DNA from 2 places in the Nocardia sp. NPDC047654 genome. Region 2 is predicted to be linked to the other one. Evidence: riboswitches for the same ligand, from Rfam matches in the RefSeq annotation. Region 2 holds a riboswitch; the other holds the start of a gene.
What was found. Region 2 has a riboswitch for thiamine pyrophosphate ahead of thiC (phosphomethylpyrimidine synthase ThiC). Riboswitches for the same ligand answer to the same signal wherever they lie in the genome.

Region 1: linked by a shared signal. The riboswitch ahead of ACGF7Y_RS33585 (purine-cytosine permease family protein) and the one ahead of thiC (phosphomethylpyrimidine synthase ThiC) in region 2 are both predicted to bind thiamine pyrophosphate.

The regions. Positions count from the first base shown of each region.
Region 1 covers NZ_JBIDDF010000022.1:54,741-64,078, forward strand. The annotation lists gene ACGF7Y_RS33575 (LOG family protein) at 1-257, opposite strand, end outside; gene ACGF7Y_RS33580 (DUF72 domain-containing protein) at 263-1,090, opposite strand; gene ACGF7Y_RS33585 (purine-cytosine permease family protein) at 1,112-2,476, opposite strand; TPP riboswitch at 2,473-2,587, opposite strand; gene ACGF7Y_RS33590 (hypothetical protein) at 2,785-3,180, opposite strand; gene ACGF7Y_RS33595 (cytochrome P450) at 3,640-4,896, shown strand; gene ACGF7Y_RS33600 (styrene monooxygenase/indole monooxygenase family protein) at 4,911-6,113, opposite strand; gene ACGF7Y_RS33605 (AAA family ATPase) at 6,233-8,776, shown strand; gene ACGF7Y_RS33610 (class I SAM-dependent methyltransferase) at 8,912-9,338, opposite strand, start outside.
Region 2 covers NZ_JBIDDF010000002.1:829,136-838,473, reverse strand. The annotation lists gene ACGF7Y_RS12265 (DUF3263 domain-containing protein) at 1-54, opposite strand, end outside; gene ACGF7Y_RS12260 (peptide deformylase) at 225-815, shown strand; gene ACGF7Y_RS12255 (GNAT family N-acetyltransferase) at 805-1,806, shown strand; gene ACGF7Y_RS12250 (exodeoxyribonuclease III) at 1,841-2,671, shown strand; gene ACGF7Y_RS12245 (TetR/AcrR family transcriptional regulator) at 2,743-3,369, shown strand; gene ACGF7Y_RS12240 (homogentisate 1,2-dioxygenase) at 3,435-4,631, shown strand; gene fahA (fumarylacetoacetase) at 4,628-5,806, shown strand; gene ACGF7Y_RS12230 (hypothetical protein) at 6,024-6,461, shown strand; TPP riboswitch at 6,762-6,884, shown strand; gene thiC (phosphomethylpyrimidine synthase ThiC) at 6,875-8,527, shown strand; gene ACGF7Y_RS12220 (hypothetical protein) at 8,817-9,134, shown strand; gene ACGF7Y_RS12215 (hypothetical protein) at 9,151-9,338, shown strand, end outside.

The DNA.
Region 1 (9,338 bases), on a different contig from region 2:
TTGCGCGCCTCACCCATGTTCGTGAACAGCACCGCCGACAATCCGGGACACACCGCGCCGCGATCGGTGTCCGGACGCACGCCGATCACGAGCCCGTCGGCCTCGGCGGTGCCGGCGGCGACCGCGGCCATCACGCCGGTGCCGCCACCGCACAGCACGGTCACCCCCGCTCGCGCCAAGAGCCCGCCGACCGCGCGCGCCCACGCCGCTTCCTGCTGCGTGCACTCTCTCGGTCCGCAGACCGCGACCTGCCGCACCGGCCTCACCCCGCGGGCCGGACGACCGGTTCCAGGCGCTCGCGCAACGCCATCGCGTCGCGGGGCGCCCGCACCTTCGCGTCATTGTCGAAATAGGTGTAGACGTCGCACGATCCGGCCCACGAGCGGATCTTCTCCGCCCACATGTCCAAGCCCTCGTCGGTATATCCGCTGACGTAGAGCTCGTCGTGCCCGTGCAACCGGATGTAGACGAAGTCGGCGGTGACCTCTTCGAGCAGCGGATACTTGCCCGCGGCGTCGGCGACGACGAGGGCCACGTTGTGACGGGTCAGCAGATCGGTGAACGCCGGGGTGATGAAGCTGTCGTGCCGGATTTCCAGGGCATGCCGCACCGGCCGGTCGGCATCGGTGCTGGTGTGCGCGGGCTCGACGCGGTGATCGTGGCGCCGCGCGATCTCGGCGGCCTGCTCGGTGCTGCGGGGGAGCCGGGACAAGAAGCCGTCCAACACGTCGGCGTCGAAGCGGAAGGTCGGGGGCAGCTGCCAGAGAATCGGGCCCAGTTTGGGCCCGAGCGCCAGCGGGCCGGACGCGAGGAAGTTCGCCAGCAGTTCGTCACCGTCGCGCAGCCGCTTCATGTGTGTGATGAAGCGGCTGCCCTTCACCGCGAACAGGAAGTCGGCCGGAGTCTGCTCCGCCCACCTCTGGTAACTGGACGGGCGCTGCAACGAATAGAACGAGCCGTTGATCTCGACGCTGTCGAGTCGCTCCGACAGATAGGCCAATTCGCGCTTGTGCGCGAGGCCCTGAGGGTAGAACGTTCCGCGCCACGGCGGGTAGACCCAGCCCGACGTACCGATCCTGATCCGGCCCATCTCTCCATGGTGGCAAATTCACTACGCCGATGTGGTCTTCGCCGTCACCTTGCCGACCAGCCAGGCCACCGCCAGCGCCGCCAGGAACGACAGCAGCGATGCGCTCATCCACGCCTGCCCGGTGAAGTGCACAGCCTGCCGAACGCCGTCCCAGAATCGCGTCCACGCACCGGCGTCACCCGGGTTGACCAGTTGATATACGGCGAACCCGGTCAGCCAGGCGGCCACCATGCCCCAGCGCGCGGGCGCGTCCGGTGCGGTGTTCCACTCGCGACGGGCACGCAAGAAGAAGTCGGCGACGAGCACACCGAGCAGCGGCACGAACACCGAGCCGATCAGCCCGAGGAAGCCGAAGTAGTTCGCCATGTTCAACCGCAGAGCCAGAATCGTGATCAGGGCACCGAGGCCGATCGAGAGCACCCGGCGATCGACGCGCGGTGCGAGATTCTGGATCGAGACGGCGGTGGAATAGACATTGGCGAAGGACTGATCCGCCTCTCGCAGCACGAAAACGAAGAAGAACAGGGCACCGAGGCTCACGTGCAGGAAAGGCGCGTACGGTCCGCCTTCGCCGGTCGCGAGCGCCAGCGCGAACAGGCCGAGGACGTAGGCGATGATCTGGGTGAGCGCGTACGCCCCGCCTGCCGCGCCGAACGCCGAGCGACCGGAGCGGGCGTGCCGGGTGTAGTCCGCGGCGACCGGCACCCACGAGATGGAGACCGCCAAGGCGGCATCGGTGGCAACCCAGAAGAGGTTCCAGTCGACGCCGAACGGGCCGCCCCCGCTCGGGCCCGGGTTCGCCCGCAGATCGGGCAGACCGGCGCGCAAGAACTGCGCGTAGAACCAGACAAGGGCGATCACGACGCCGGCGGTGACGAATCTGCGCAGCAACCGCACCGAGCCGAGCGGCCAGATCGTGAGTACCGTCGTCAGTACGCCCGCGACCACCACGTAGAGCCAGTGTTGGCCGCCGCCGAACAGTTCCTCGGCCGCGTCACCGATGACGATCAGCTCGAACGTTCCCCAGCCGATCAACTGAGCGATGTTGAGCGCGGTGGGCAGATAGCTGAGCTTCGCGCCGAACAGCCCGCGCAGCAGGACCATCGCGGGTTGTCCCGTGCGCGCACCCGTCAGCGCCGCGGCGCCGAGCATCGCCGCGCCGACCAGCGTGCCCAGGACGGTCGCCAGGATTCCGGCCGCGATCGAGAGCTGCGCGGCCCCCTCGGCGTTCGGCGCGAGCACCGTGTACGCCCCGGAGAAGGCGAAGAGGCTGACGCCGAGATTGGCCCAGAACGCACTCTGGTCCCAGAACGAGAGCACTTTCGGCGCGGGCTGGTCGAGGGTCAGGGGGGCTTCGTGCGCGTTCGCGCGGGTCGATGACGACATGACGGAAACGCTCTCCCTACGCCGGCATTACCCGGACAGGTTCATGCGGTCGGCGACGCGTGCGGTTCGCCCTCTCAGCCCGGCCGTACCCGAGCTCCCGCGGTGGGGTGATTCCGGCGAATAGTACACCCGCGCCAATTTTCCGTGTCGGGGGAGAAGAGCCGGAGCGGACGAGGCGGCGACTTCCCATGCACCACGGCACCGGCCCACCATCAGGGCATCTACGACGCGCACTGATGTCTCTCGCGGCGCCGGAACACGTCGGCTCGCAGCCGCTCCCGCCGGGCCGTCATCCGGCCGCTCGGCGTTCAGCCCATGAGGAACGAGGCGGCGAACCAGGCCAGCACGACCAGCACCGCACCGACGAGCGCGCCGGGGAACAACGCCCGCCCCTGCCGGGCCGCCATGCCCGAGAGCAGCACCCCCACGGCGAATCCCACGATCCCGCCCCCGACCATGATCCACACGCCCGCGCTGGTGTCGACCCGGCACTCGGGCTTGGACGCGCAGATGCCCCCCGCCATCAGGAACCACGGCGCGAGGATGGTCGACATCGCGGCCAGCGTCGCGGGCAGGAACCACAACAGTGCGCTGACGACGAGATCCGCCGGGCGGGGCGGTGCGACCGCGTGGGTCTCGGGCTCACGCGTCGGATAGCCGGAGGGGGTCGTGCCTTGGGACACCTGATTCAGGTAACCGTGCATCGTGTCTCGCTATCGCTTGTCGGTGGAGTCGACCGGGCCGATGGAAGTTATACACCAGCCGTCCGCGCGTGGAAGTGCTTGTGCTCCCGGCGATGCGAGCACGCCGCCGGCACCTCGCAGCGCACCCGACCGCTCGATCGGCCGGAGCGCCTTCAGCGAATGTTCAGCATCACCAACGGGTTCGCGAGCGCGGACGAAGCCGCGCGCAGCTGCCGGTGACCGTGGCCGGTGAGGGGGCGGCCGCCGCGCGGACGAGTAATCGCATCGCCGCAGGCAGGCCGCCACTACCGATGTCCGGACCCTACCTACGCGACCATCCTGTGTGTCGAGCCGCTGCGCGGTCGAGAAGACGCGGCCCGACGGTGCACCGCATGGACCGAACGACGGCGTCGCGACGATCCGCGCCGAGTTCGCTCACCCGCGCTCGCCGAAAACGCTTCTACTGTGGGAGTCACGCGTTTGACCACGCCCCGAGATCTCGACCGGACCATCAACGAATCCGGCGTCCACCACGGTTCGCCCATCGACCACCGGATCGAGCGGATATCGCTGTATTCGCCGGATTTCGCGACCGATCCACATCGCGCCTACCGGGACATGCGGGCCCGCTACGGGTCGATGGCGCCGGTCGAGCTGGCCCCTGGCGTGCCCGCGACGTTGGTGCTCAGTTACCACACCGCCGTGCGAATCATGCACGACCCGCAGCACTTTCCCGCCGACCCGCGCGCCTGGCAGGCGAACGTCCCCGCCGACTGCCCGGTGCTGCCGGTACTGGAGTGGCGACCCAACGCCATGCGCAGCGTGGGCGAGGCGCACGCGCGCTACCGGCAGGTCAACACCGCGAGCATCAACGCTGTCGACCTGCACGCCTTGCACGAAACGGTGGAGCGGATCGCGGCCGGGCTGATCGACGCCTTCGGTGCGGCGGGCAGCGCCGATCTGGTGTCCCAGTACGCCCTTCCGCTGGCCTTCGAGGTGATCAACGCTCTGCTGGGCTGCCCGCCGGAGATCGGGCGAGAGGTCGCCGCCGCGACCGCCGCCGTGTTCGACGGGGTGGACGCCGAGGAGGGCAACCGCATGCTCGGCACCGCCCTGCTGCGGCTGATCGAACTGAAGCGCGCCGAGCCGGGCCGGGACATCACCACACGACTGCTGCGGCATCCGGCCGGCCTGGACGACGCGGAGGTGATCCATCAGCTCGTCGTGCTCTACGGCGCGGGTATCGAACCGTTGCAGAATCTGATCGTCAACACCCTGCTGCTGATTCTCACCGACGACCGGTTCGGTGGCGACGTCCTCGGCGGCAGCCTGTCCACTCGCGACGCGCTGGACGAGGTGTTGTTCACCGACCCGCCGATGGCCAATTTCTCGGTCACCTATCCGCGCCAGCCGATCCTGATCGATGACGTCTGGCTGCCCGCCCACCAACCGGTCGTCATCAGTTTCGCCGCCTGCAACAACGACCCGGCGATCAGCGGGCACAACCACAGCGGCAACCGGTCGCATCTGGCGTGGGGCGCCGGACCGCACGCTTGTCCCGCCCGCAGCCCGGCCTATCTCATCGCCCAGGATGCGGTCGACCAGCTGCTGGACGCCCTGCCGGAATTGCGGCCCGCCGTGCCGGTGCACGAATTGACTTGGCGGCCGGGACCTTTCCACCGTGCCATGGCCGCACTGCCGGTTATCTTCCCGGCATCGCAGCCCTGGCGATCCTGAGATCCGGTAATCGGTCAGGACGGCACCTTCGGTGCGAGCCGGGCGAGGTTCGCCGGTCGCGCGAAGGTGTCGGCGAAGGCGTCGGCCAGCGCCGGTTCGTGCCGGGCGGCGAGCATCATCTCCTGCATGGCAGGGGGCGGATCGAGCACCGTCGCCGTCCACCGCGCGGCGGGGTGCGCGACGGCCGTCAGCCACGGCGCGGCCGCCCATTCCATCCACGCGCGGTCATAGGGACCGTCCGGGTCGTGCAGGATCGCCTCGCCGTAGCGGATCGCGCAGTGCACGGCGTTGTTGGCGCCCTGCGCGCCACCGGGATCCATCCGGCAGACGACGTCGCCTCCGCCCAGCATCGGCCGTCCCGAGGGCAGGGTGCCCACCGGACGGCGCATGACCGGGGTCACCGCCCCTACCAGCGTGGCCCCGGCGTCGGTCGGTTCGGCGTGCCGGTAGCGCTCGGCGAGTTCGGCGGGCAGGTGCGCTTCCAGCAGTCGCCTGGCCTGTGCCCAGCGCTGTGCCGGCGTGCCGTGCTGGTCGAATACGTCCAGCGCGCCGCCCGCCCGCGCCTCGAAAAGCAAGATCTCGCAGCGGCGTTCCTGCCCCGGCCGCCCGGTGAGGCCGGGATAGGAGATCACTTCACCGTGCTCGGGTAGCGCGGTGTAGGAGCCGAGGCCCTCCGGGTCCGGCTCGACACCGTCCAGGTAAAGCACGGCGAGCCGTCGCAGCGCGGCGGCGGGCGCGGGCCACGCCGGATCGGCCTCGAAACAGCCGGCGAACTCGCGTCCGGCGCGGGTCACCACGGTCAGGGCGTAGTCGGCGGCGGCCCGGTCGAGTTCGGCCACCGAGGGGTCGGCGATGCGCAGGTCGCCACCCGCGGCCAGGAACTCGCCGAGCCAGCGCGCGAACACCGTCCGCTGATCCACGCTCTGCGCGGGGCGGGTGAATCGTCCGGCCCAGGTCACCACCGTCGCACGGTCGACGGCCATGGTGAACCGGATACCTTCGATGTTGGGGGCGGTCGAGCGCCAGAAGCCGAGGCCGAGGTCCGATTCGAGGTCGAGCGTCGGCGGGAACTTGACCTGGGTGCTGGTCACCGTGCCGGTGAGCACCGCCTCGGCGTCCCGATCGGTCACCAGCGTGACGGCCCGGCCACCGCGCAGCAGACGATGGGCGAGGGGTAATCCGCATTCGCCCGCCCCGAGTACCAGTATCTGTCCCACCCTCGTGTCCTTCCGGTCGTGAACTACCGCGACAGCGCAATAGTCCGCGTATAGGTGGGCGCGGCACATCGGTAGAGACCCGCGAATCTCCGGATGCGGCCGGACTACGCTGCACTGTTGTGTCGGTAGGACGTGCGTCGAGTCCGGGTTTCCCACCCGCGGCCGCCAGTGATTTCGTCGGGCGCGAACGTGAGCTGGAAAGGATCGGGATGGCGCTGCTGGGCGGGACCCGCCTGGTCACGCTGATCGGCGCCGGCGGCATCGGCAAAACACGGCTGGCGACCGAAGCGGTGCACCGGTTCCACAAGGCGCGCCGTGTTCCGGTGCACTGGGTGCGCTTGGCGCTGCTCTCGCGGAACGCCGACGCGGCGGCGGTCGAGGAACAAGTCGCGCGCTCGCTGATGGACGCCGACTTCTCCGGACGCTCGGCGTGGGAAGCGGTGCTGGACACGCTGCGCCGCCGCGACGCGGTCGGGCGCACCCTGCAGACGATCCTGGTGATGGACAATTGCGAACACGTCCTGGATGGCGCGGGCCGGGTGATCGCCGACCTGCTGGAGGCGGCGCCGGGCCTCACGGTGCTGGCCACCAGCCGCGAGGCGATCGGATGGGTCGACGAGCAGTTGGTACCGGTGCCCGCGCTGTCGCGGAAACAGGCGCTGGCTCTGTTCCGGGCCCGCGCCGGTCTGACCGGGCACGCCGTCGCCGACGACGAGACCGAGCTGGCGGTGGCGATCTGCCGTCACGTGCACAACCATCCGCTCTACATTCGGCTTGCCGCCGCGCGGCTGTTGCGGCAGCCGCTGCCGATGATCCTGCGTGACCTCAGCGGTGAGGCCACCGACCGGCGGCTGCGCTGGTCGCACGGTCCGCGGGTCGGTGCGGAGGCGCGCCACCAAGGCATCCGCGACGTCATAGCCTGGTCCTACGACCTGTGCGGGGACAAAGAGCGGCTGCTGTTCGACCGCCTGTCGGTGTTCGCGGCCGGGTACGACGTGGACCACGACAGCGCGGACGCGGCGGAATCGGACGTCGGCGCCGAATTGGAGGCGATCGAGGCGATCTGCGCCGATGACGAGCCGGACGGCTTGGCCCGCGCCGAGATCGAGGGCCTGCTCGAGCGATTGGCGGACCAATCGCTGGTCTCCGTGCATCTGACCGCGACCACGGTGCGGTATTCGCTTCTGGAGAGCGTTCGCCTGTTCGCCCAGCAGCGCGCGAGCGAACGCGGCGGTGAACCGGCGCGGCTGGCGCGCGGGCACCGCCGCTACTACCGCGACAAGGTCGTCGCCGCCCGAGCCGGATGGTTCGGCCCGGACGAACAGCGGCTGCTGGATTGGGCGCGGGCAGCCTGGGACAACCTGCTGTGCGCGATGGCGGGCAGCCTCGCCACCGCGGAGGAGGCCGCCGTCGGGCTGGAGATCGCCGCCGGGCTGATCGCGCTGCGCTGCCCGTTTCTCACCGGCTCGCTGCGGGAACCGCGCCGCTGGGCCGAGCGCACGCTGGCCGCCAGTCGGGAACTCGACCCGCCGCCGCTGCCGCTGCAGGTCACGACGATGTCGCTGATCGCGTGGATCAGCCTGTGCCAAGGCCTGCACCACGACGCCGAACGCACGCTCGACGAGTGCGTGGCGCTGTGCGCGCCCGACGGCGCCACCCGGGCGGGCTGGCGCGAGCAGCCCGACCGCGACCTCGGTCTGCCCGCCCCGGTCGAGTTCGCCCGAGGTGCCGAGATGATGCTGGTGGACCGCGACGTGCGCGCGATAGCGGTGCTGGCCCGCGCGCGAGAGAAGTTCTCCGTCGACGGCGACCGTGGTGGGGCCGCGATGAGCGAACTGTTCGAAGCGCTGGCCGCGGCGTTGCTCGGTACACCCGCGCAGGCCTTGGAGATCTCCCGGCGGCACCTGGAGCACGCCGAGCGCTCCGGGGCGCGGTGGGCGACGTCCTGGGTCGGCCTGGCCCGGGCTATCGCACTGACCAAACATGGTGACCCGGAGGAAGCGCTCGCCGTGACGCACGCGTCGCTGACCACTCAGCTGGCGATGCGCGACCAATGGGGCGCGGTATGGGCCGTCCACATCCGCGGCTGGGCACTGGCGCGCCTGATCCGCGACACCGACGGCGAACGCTCCGGCACGGTGACGGCTTGGGCGCGCGAAGTCGCGCGCCTGACCGGTGGCGGTGCCACACTGCGGGACAGGATCGGTGTGGACATCGCCAATCTCGGCCCGTTCGCCACCGAAACCGACATCGCCGCCGACACCGCCCGGGCGGTCCTGGGCGAGACCGCCTTCGCGGAGGCGGAGCGCGAGGGTGCGTTGCTGCGGCCGGAAATGGGCGAGGTAGCACAGCTGGCGCTGGGGAAGCTGTCGCTGGACCGGCTACCCGTCGAGCATCCGGTCCGGCGGCACCGTCCTTCGCACTGGGAGGACTTGTCTGCCGCCGAACAAGAGGTGGCCGTGCTGGCGGCGGCGGGCTGGACGAACACCGCCATCGCCGCCCGGCGCGGCAGTTCGTTCAAGACGGTCGACGCCCAGATGGCCGCGATCCTGCAAAAACTGATGATCGCCTCCCGGGAGGACATCCGCGCCCTCGTGCCCGGCGACCGGCAGGCCCAGGTGACCGAGGAGGCCGCGCGCAAACCGCAGCGCGCCCGGCGCTGAGGCGAGCACCGTCTGCACTCGGCCGAGTCGTCCGGTGGTGTCGTCGGCCCCGATGACAGGCGACAGGCCGGGCGACGTCTCTGCGGGGACGCCGCCCGGCCCGCTACCGGCCGGATTCGCCGAGGCGACCGGTGCTCACTCCGCCCGTTTGCGCGCGGTGATCTGAATGCCGGGCTCGCCCGGGATGCGGCGCACCTCGGCGTCGGTGACCGGGAGATCGGCCATCAGGTCGCGACCGTCCTCCAGATCGAGGCCGTACCCGGCGATGTAGGTGCGGAAGAACGGAAGGCAGGCCCGCGCCATCGGCTGCGGCAGTTTCCAGCGGTCGACGAAGGTCCGCGCGTCCTCGAAGGTGCAGCCCCGATCGGCCTCGATCACCAGCAGCAGCCCGCCGGGCCGCAGCACCCGGATCATCTCCGCGAGCCCCTTGCGCTGATCGGGCCAGTGCTTGATCGAACCGGAGCTGATCACCGCGTCGTAGGCGGCGTCGGGGAACGGCAGGTCCGTCGCCGATCCTTCCCGGAACTGGATGCGGCTGCCCAGCGCCGCGCCGCGCTTGCGA
Region 2 (9,338 bases):
CGCGGAAGGGTCGTCCTGGCTCTCGGAAAGATTCCGTGCCGCTGCGCCGTCCATCTCGCTCCCTCGCCGAGTGACCACCAGACGAAAATGGTGCTTGTACGTCGCGGAACATTCAACCACGCAGCCCGGGAATCGCCCGGGCCACGACGCGGCGTGTTCCCTACCTGCCGGTAGCTGCGGTACCCGGAGCGCTGTGACGTGGCACCCACGGCAATAATTGGCCCATGGCAATCCTCCCGATCGTGATCGTCGGCGACCCGGTTCTGCACAACCCGACCGAACGGGTCACCCGATCGCCGGAGGAATTGGCTCCGCTCATCGCGGACATGTACGAGACGCTCGACGCGGCGCACGGCGTCGGTCTCGCGGCCAACCAGGTCGGTGTTCCGCTGCGCCTGTTCGTCTACGACTGTCCCGACCTGGGCGCGGACGGCGCCGCGACCCGGCGCCGCGGCGTGGTGGTCAACCCGGTACTGGAGACCTCGCAGATCCCGGAGTCGATGCCCGACCCGGACGACGACGAGGAGGGCTGTCTGTCGGTACCCGGCGAGCAGTTCCCCACCGGCCGCGCCGAATGGGCGAAGGTGACCGGCACCGACGAGCACGGCGAGCCGGTCGAGGTGGAGGGCAAGGGTTTCTTCGCCCGCATGCTCCAGCACGAGGTCGGGCACCTGGACGGGTTCCTCTATGTGGACGTGCTGATCGGCCGCAACGCACGGGCCGCCAAGAAGGCGATCAAACGCAACGGCTGGGGCACACCGGGTTTGAGCTGGCTGCCCGGCACCGATCCCGACCCGTTCGGGCATGACGACTGACCCCGCCGCCGGCCTGCCCGATATTCCGCTGGGCCGCCGCGTGGTGCTGCGCTATCGGTTGCCCGCGGGTTATCCCCAACCGTTGACCGACGTGATCGGCGAACTCGTCGCGCTGGATCCGCCGACCGTGCGCGGCGCCGACGGCACGGTCGTCTCGGTGGCGCCGGAGCGCGTGGTGGCGCTGAAAGCGCTCGGTCCAAGGCCGATTCGCACCAAGGAGATCCGCGCACTGGAGGCCGCGGCCGCCTACGCCTGGCCGGGCGTGGAACACGCGTGGATCGACGGCTGGCTGGCGCGTGCGGGCGGTGGGTACACCGGGCGGGCGAACTCCGCTGTGCCGCTGGGCAGTTCCGAGGCGCCCGCCACCGTGTCCGCGGAGACGCTGCACCGTATCGGCGAGTGGTACACCGCGCACGGCCTGCCGTTGCAGCTCGCGCTGCCCGATCGGCTGGCCCCCGTGCCGCCCGGCTGGCACAGCTGGCGAGAAACGCTCATGCTCGCCATCGACATCGACAATTTCGTGCTGCCTCAGGGTCCTTCGATGGTGCGGATCGCCGCCGCCCCCGACGCCGACTGGCTGGAGACGCACCGTTACGGCGGCGAAGTTCACACCGGGCAGGCGATTGCCGCACCGGATCCCGAGGTGCTGACCGCGGTCCTCGACGGCCAACTCGGCTTCGCCTCGCTCGGCCTGCCGCGTCCCATCGCGATCGGCCGCGGCGCGCTCACCACCGCCCCGGACGGACGCCGCTGGGTCGGCCTCACCTGTGTGGCCGTCGCCGCCGCGCATCGCAGGCACGGGCTCGGTTCGCTGGTCTGCGCCGAACTGGTGCGCTGGGGCCACGACCGCGGCGCGACCCACGCCTACATCCAGGTGGAGGCCACCAACGAGGCGGCCCGAGCGATGTATCGCGAACTGGGCTTCGTCGAACACCACGCCTACCGCTACGCCGCGCCGGAGCCACTCGCCGGGCCCGGCGGCCTGCGGTAGAACAGACCTGTCACCCGCGCGAAGGAAGGCCGCCGTGCGTCTCGCCACCTGGAATGTCAACTCGATCCGCTCCCGGCTCGACCGTGTCGCGGACTGGCTCGACCGCCAGGACATCGACGTGCTGGCCCTTCAGGAGACCAAGTGCCGGGACGACCAGTTCCCGTTCGAGCGCTTCGACGAACTGGGCTACGAAGTGGCCCACCTGGGCATCAACCAGTGGAACGGAGTGGCGATCGCCTCCCGAGTCGGCCTCACCGACGTGGAATTCGCCTTCCCCGATCAACCCGGTTTCGACAAGGACGCGGGCGAGTCGCTGATCAGCACGCCGGTCGTCGAGTCCCGCGCGATCGGGGCCACCTGCGGTGGCGTGCGGGTGTGGAGCCTGTACGTGCCCAACGGCCGCAACTTGGCCGACCCACACTACGCATACAAGCTGGAATGGCTTGCCGCGCTGCGGGACAACGGCGCACGCTGGCTGGCCGAGGACCCGCAGGCCGAGATCGCGCTGGTGGGCGACTGGAACATCGCGCCGACCGACGACGATGTCTGGTCCGTGGAGTACTTCGCCGACAAGACGCACACGTCGAAACCGGAACGCGACGCCTTCCAGGCCGTCGTGGACGCCGGGTACGCGGACGTCATGCGTCCGTTCGCGCCCGGGCCGGGCGTCTACACCTACTGGGACTACACCCAGCTGCGCTTCCCGCGCAAAGAGGGGATGCGCATCGATTTCATCCTCGCCTCCCCCGCGCTCGCCGCCACCGTGACGGACGCGATGGTCGATCGCGAGGCACGAAAGGGCAAGGGCGCCAGCGACCACGCTCCGGTGATCGCCGAATTCGCCGACGGATCCGGGCCCTCGTGACCCGCCCGGCGCAGCCGCCCTTCCCCCGCCGCAGCAGCGGGAACAGGGCAACCGGCGCCCGGCTGGGCGCAGTGAACAGCGACTCGGCCATGGGGCAACGGCAGCGGGCGCAGCACCTCGGCCCGGAGCGCCGCCGCCCGCAGGTACTCGACACCGCGCTCGCCATCGCCGTGGACAACGGCATCGCCGCGGTCACCATGGCCGCGATCGCGGAGCGGATGAACGTGACCAGGCCGGTGGTCTACGCCTGCTTCGCCGATCGGGTCGAGCTGATCGAGGCGCTGATCCAACGCGAGGAGGGCTACCTGGTCAGCGGCGTGCTGGAGGTGGTGACGCCGCGCGACGTGGACGCGGACGAGACCGTGTTCGTCGAGGGGTTCCGCGCGCTGCTGACGAAGGCCGCGAGCCGCCCCGACGCCTGGCGGCTGGTCTACGGCAACCCCGACCCCGCCGTGGCGAACTCGTTCGGTCGCGGCCGGAAGCTGGTCATCGAGCGCTGCGCCAAGCTTCTGCGACCGACGCTGCGCGCCTGGGGCACCGCCGACGCCGAGCGCAAGCTGCCCGTGCTGGTGGAGCAGTGGGTCTCCGCGGGCGAGGGGGCGGTGCGCGCGCTGCTCGCGGACCAGGACGGCTGGACACCGGCGGATCTCGGCGCGTTCGTCGGGGCTGCGGTCTACCGCGCCCTGCGAAACGCCTGATAGGCGGCGCGGCCGCACTACGATGGTGATCAACTATCCGACCACCGGCTGGCGGAGGAACGGTCATGGCGTTCTATCGGCAAGTGGGTGCGGTACCGCCGAAGCGGCACACCCAGCATCGGGATGAGCAGGGCCGGCTCTACTACGAGGAGCTGATGGGCGAGGAGGGCTTCTCCGGCGACTCCTCGCTGCTCTATCACCGCGGCCTGCCGCCTGCGCTGGTCGATTCGACGGTCTGGGAGTTGCCCGATCAGCGGACCACGCCGAATCATCCACTGCGCCATCGTCATCTGCGGCTGCACAACCTGTTTCCCGGCGACACGCCGTCGGAGACGGATCCGGTCACCGGGCGGCGGTTGCTGCTCGGCAACGCCGACGTGCGCATCTCCTACGTCGTCGCCAAGGGCGGATCGCCGTTGTACCGCAACGCGATCGGCGACGAACTGGTGTACGTGGAGTCCGGCGCGGCGGTGGTCGAGACCGTGTTCGGCGCACTGCCCGCGCGGCAGGGCGATCAAGTGCTCATTCCGCGAGCCACCACGCATCGCTGGCGGCCCACCGGCCCGGAACCGTTGCGGGCGTATGTGATCGAGGCGACCGGCCACATCACTCCGCCGAAGCGCTACCTGTCGAAGTTCGGTCAGCTGCTCGAGCACGCCCCGTACTGCGAGCGCGACCTGCACGGACCGGCCGAGACGATCACCGCGACCGGCACCGAGGTGGAAGTGCTGGTCAAGCACCGGACAAGCGGGCAGGTCGTCGGCACCCGGATGGTCTACGCCACCCACCCGTTCGACGTGGTCGGCTGGGACGGCTGCCTGTATCCGTTCATATTCAATATCGCCGACTTCGAGCCGATCACCGGGCGCATCCATCAGCCGCCGCCCGTCCATCAGGCATTCGAGGGCGGCAACTTCGTCATCTGCAATTTCGTGCCGCGCAAGGTGGACTATCACCCGCTGTCGATCCCCGTGCCGTACTACCACTCCAACGTGGATTCCGACGAGGTCATGTTCTATTGCGGCGGCAATTACGAAGCGCGCAAGGGTTCCGGGATCACCCAGGGATCGGTGTCGGTGCACCCCGGCGGTTACGCCCACGGTCCGCAACCCGGCGCCTACGAGAACAGCATCGGCATCGAGTACTTCGACGAGCTGGCCGTCATGGTGGACACCTTCCGCCCGCTGGAACTCGGTGAATGCGCCCTGGCCTGCGAGGACCCGACCTACGCGTGGACCTGGTCGGGGCGGGGCCCCGCGTGAGGACCAGGGTCGAGGTACCCCCGGAGTCCTTGTTCGGTCCGGACAACCTGCCGTACGGGGTGTTCGCGCCGCGCGGAAGAAGCCACCGGGTGGGTGTGCGGCTCGGCGAACACGTCATCGATGTGCTCGCGCTCCTGGATGATCCGGTGTTCGCCGAACCGAGCCTGAACGCCTTCCTGGCGCAGGGCCCCGTACGCTGGCGCGCGGTCCGCGACCGGATTCGCGAGGCGGTCGAAGGCGAGCTGGACAGCGCCGCCGTCCATCCCCTGTCCGACGTGGAACTGCGGCTGCCCGTACGGATCGGCGACTACGTGGACTTCTACGCGAGCATCGATCACGCGACGAACCTCGGCCGCCTGTTCCGGCCGGACGGTGACCCGTTGCTGCCGAACTGGCGCCACCTGCCGGTGGGCTATCACGGGCGGGCGGGGACCGTGGTGGTGTCCGGCACCGAGGTGGCGCGGCCGTGCGGGCAGCGCCGATCCGAATCCGGCGCGCCGGAGTTCGGCCCCTCGCGGCGGCTGGACATCGAGGCCGAACTCGGCTTCGTGATCGGTGTCGGCTCGCGGCTCGGCGTGCCGGTCGGCATCGACGAGTTCGCCGACCGGGTCTTCGGCGTCGCGCTGGTCAACGATTGGTCCGCACGCGATATCCAGGCCTGGGAGTATCAACCGCTCGGGCCTTTCCTCGGTAAGTCGTTCGCGACCTCGCTCTCACCGTGGATCACCCCGCTGGCCGCCCTGGAGCCCGCGCGCATACCGCTGCCCGAGCAGTCGCCCCCGCCACTGCCCTACCTGCTGGGTAACGAGGCGTGGGGCCTGGACATCGATCTCACCGTGGCGTGGAACGGGCAACCGGTCGCGCACCCGCCCTATGCCCGGATGTACTGGTCACCGGCCCAGATGCTCGCTCATCTCACCGCGAACGGAGCTTCCACCCGTCCCGGTGATCTGTACGCCTCGGGCACCATCTCCGGCCCCGAACCGGACCAGCGCGGGTCGTTCATCGAGTTGTCCTGGGGTGGGAGTCGACCGATTCCGGTGAACGACGGGCAACGCACCTTCCTCGAAGACGGCGACGAAGTGACGATCACGGCATCGGCTCCCGGTCCCCGCACGTCCCGCATCGGATTTGGCGAGGTCACCGGCCGCATCGGTCCCGCGCATCCGCGCTGAGTCCCGCTGCCGAGCGGTAGTGCCGCGGTCTGTCGTCGGCCGTTCGGCAGCGGTTCGGCCGTCGCTGAAGACTCGCCACCGATCCGCGTGGAACGCGCCGACGGCGGCGAAAGTCCCCCGCTCCGCCGAGCGCAGCAGCAATCTTCCAGCGCTTGAGCTCGCCCCCTTCCGGGTACGCCGCGGCTACGGTTGCATCCGCCAGACAAGGAGCGAGGTCATGACCGATCGCCCGGACGTAGCGCACCGCAGGCCCGATGGCGTCGACGACACCACCGTCGCCGCCACCGGCAAACTCTCGGAGGCCCTGGAGATCATCGAACGCGCCCGCGGTCACCTGTACGCCTTCCACCAGCTGACCGGCGGCGCCGACCTGGCGCTCGACGATGCCGTGGAGCTGTTCCGCGAGGCGGGCCACGCCCACATCGCCGACCGGATATCCACCGAGTTGATCGGTCGCAACGTGCTCGCCGGACGATGGACGTTCCAGATCATCGAGGAATACGACGACGGCTACTACGCCCTGTTCCGCGACATCGAACGGGCCGCCCGGGACGAATTGCTCGACGGCCGCCGCCACCTCTACGAAGCCGAGATGAAAGAAGCCCGCCGCACCCGCGGCGCGCCCGGCCATTCGGCCGAGCCGGAAGACTCGTGATCTCGACCGAAAATCCCGGGCATGCCGCCTGGTCGGGCACCCTCGCCGTCGGCGGCACACCGACCGGACACGCATGCTGCCAGGCCGATTCCACCGCCTGTTCGGCGCGCGGAGTCCGCCGCCACACCTTCCCGAGCGCCTGACCGGTCGCCCGGGTATTCAGCAGCGCCTCGTCCCCGCACGCGACTTTCGACCGCGCCTCGGCACTCGCCCCCGATGCCGCTGCCTGGGAGTTCGCTCGATCGCGGCGAATCGCCGGGCACGCGGCCGGGCGGTCCGGGTATGGTCGGGCGGGAAAATTTCACAACCAACGGGGGCTCGCACCAGTGGGCTGAGAGGACGGCTAGCCGAGAGGCGTCAGGGCCGTCGACCGTATGAACCTGACCGGGTAATGCCGGCGTAGGGAGGAAAAGATGGCACCCGCCGCTGCGTCCGACGGCGCAACCACACCCGTCGACAGCGTCACAACCGGCCCCATCGAGGGCAGCGTCAAGCACTATCTCGAAGTCGAAGACCTGCGCATACCGGTGCGCCGGATCAATCTGACCAATGGCGAACACTTCGACGTCTACGACACGTCGGGGCCGTACACCGACGAGACTGCGACGATCGATCTCGAAGGCGGTCTACCGAAGCTGCGTGACACCTGGACCAGATCCGAGGGGTCGGGCCCGCGCACCCAACTCGCCTGGGCCCGCGAGGGCATCGTCACGCCCGAGATGCGCTTCATCGCCGCGCGCGAAGGCGTCGCGGCGGAGCTGGTGCGCGAGGAGGTCGCCGCCGGCCGCGCGGTGATCCCGGCCAACCATAAGCATCCGGAACTCGAGCCGACCATCATCGGCAAGAAATTCCTGGTCAAGATCAACGCGAACATCGGCAACTCGGCCGTCTCCTCCTCGATCGCCGAGGAGGTGGAGAAGATGGTGTGGGCGACCCGCTGGGGCGCGGACACCATCATGGACCTGTCCACCGGCAAGAACATCCATGAGACGCGCGAGTGGATTCTGCGCAACTCCCCCGTCCCGGTCGGCACCGTGCCGATCTACCAGGCGCTGGAGAAGGTGAACGGCGACCCGACCGCGCTCACCTGGGAGATCTACCGCGACACCGTGATCGAGCAGTGCGAGCAGGGCGTCGACTACATGACCGTGCACGCGGGCGTGCTGCTGCGCTACATCCCGCTGACCGCGAAGCGGGTGACCGGCATCGTCTCGCGCGGCGGGTCGATCATGGCGGCCTGGTGCCTGGCGCATCACCAGGAATCGTTCCTGTACACGCACTTCGAGGAACTCTGCGAGATCCTCGCGCGCTACGACGTCACCTTCTCCCTCGGCGACGGCCTTCGGCCCGGCTCCATCGCCGACGCCAACGACGAGGCGCAATTCGCCGAGCTGCGCACCCTGGGCGAGCTGACCAAGATCGCGAAATCCCATGGCGTGCAGGTGATGATCGAGGGCCCCGGTCACGTGCCGATGCACAAGATCGTGGAGAACGTCCGGCTCGAGGAGGAGTGGTGTGAGGAGGCGCCGTTCTACACGCTCGGCCCGCTCGCCACCGACATCGCACCGGCCTACGACCACATCACCTCGGCCATCGGCGCGGCCATCATCGCGCAGGCGGGCACCGCCATGCTCTGCTACGTCACGCCGAAGGAACACCTGGGCCTGCCCAACCGCGACGACGTGAAAGTCGGCGTGATCACCTACAAGATCGCCGCGCACGCCGCCGACCTGGCCAAGGGACACCCGCACGCCCAGCAGCGGGACGACGAACTGTCCAAGGCCCGTTTCGAATTCCGCTGGCGTGACCAGTTCGCCCTGTCCCTCGACCCGGACACCGCACGCGAGTACCACGACGAAACGTTGCCCGCCGAACCCGCCAAGACCGCGCACTTCTGCTCGATGTGCGGCCCGAAGTTCTGCTCGATGCGAATCTCGGCGGACGTGCGCGAATACGCCGAGCGCCACGGCCTGAACGAGGTCGAGGCGCTGGAAGCGGGCATGGCGGAGAAGTCCGCCGAATTCGCAGGCAAAGGCAACGCCGTCTACCTGCCCGTCGTCTCGTAACGACCACCGCCGCCCGCCGCGATCCGGCGGGCGGCGGGATTCCATTGCCTGCGTCCCGCAGCAGCGCGGTCCCGCAACGATGTCTCGTGCAGCCGGTTGAACACCTCGAGCACGGCTCCATCTGCATGCTCAGCATCGGGAAGGACGCGCCCGGCGCAGCGACCAGAGCGGCTTCGGAGGTGCTCACCATTGTCGAGGAGTCCACGGCCAATCGTTCACGATGAGCGGCTGAGACGGTGAACTAGGCTGGATCGTGCCGGACGAGGGGCGAGTTGGAGGGGGAATCGTTGTGTTCGACGTCAATCCGGAGAACCTGCGGACGGCAGCGCAAGCGTTGGCCGTGTTGCCGACCGAGATAGATGGAGCTGCGCCCCTGGGCGCCGATCAGGTCGACGGTAAGTTGAATGGATCCGCAGTCGGGCACAGCCTGGAGCAGACGACCCAATTGGCGGCCCAAGCGCGAGATGCTTTGAAGGCTAGGTTCACCCGATTCTCAGAACTCCTCGAGCATGCGGCGAGTATCTACCACGATGACGATATGGCCGCCGCCGCCCAACTGGCTGCTGTGACCGATTCGGTCCCGACAGGTGTCCACGATGGTAACTAGAGCGACACCCACCCCGGTGGAGGTGCTGAACTGGGACGTCTCGGCGCTGGCCGGCATCGCAGACAGGTCTGACCAGATCGCGGACCTGATCTTGAAGACATCGAACTCGATGCACACCGTGATCCACGACCTCGCATGGCAGGGACAAGCTCGCGACGCGGCCGAGGTCGAGGCCGACCGCGAGCAAGATCAGATGCGCACGAT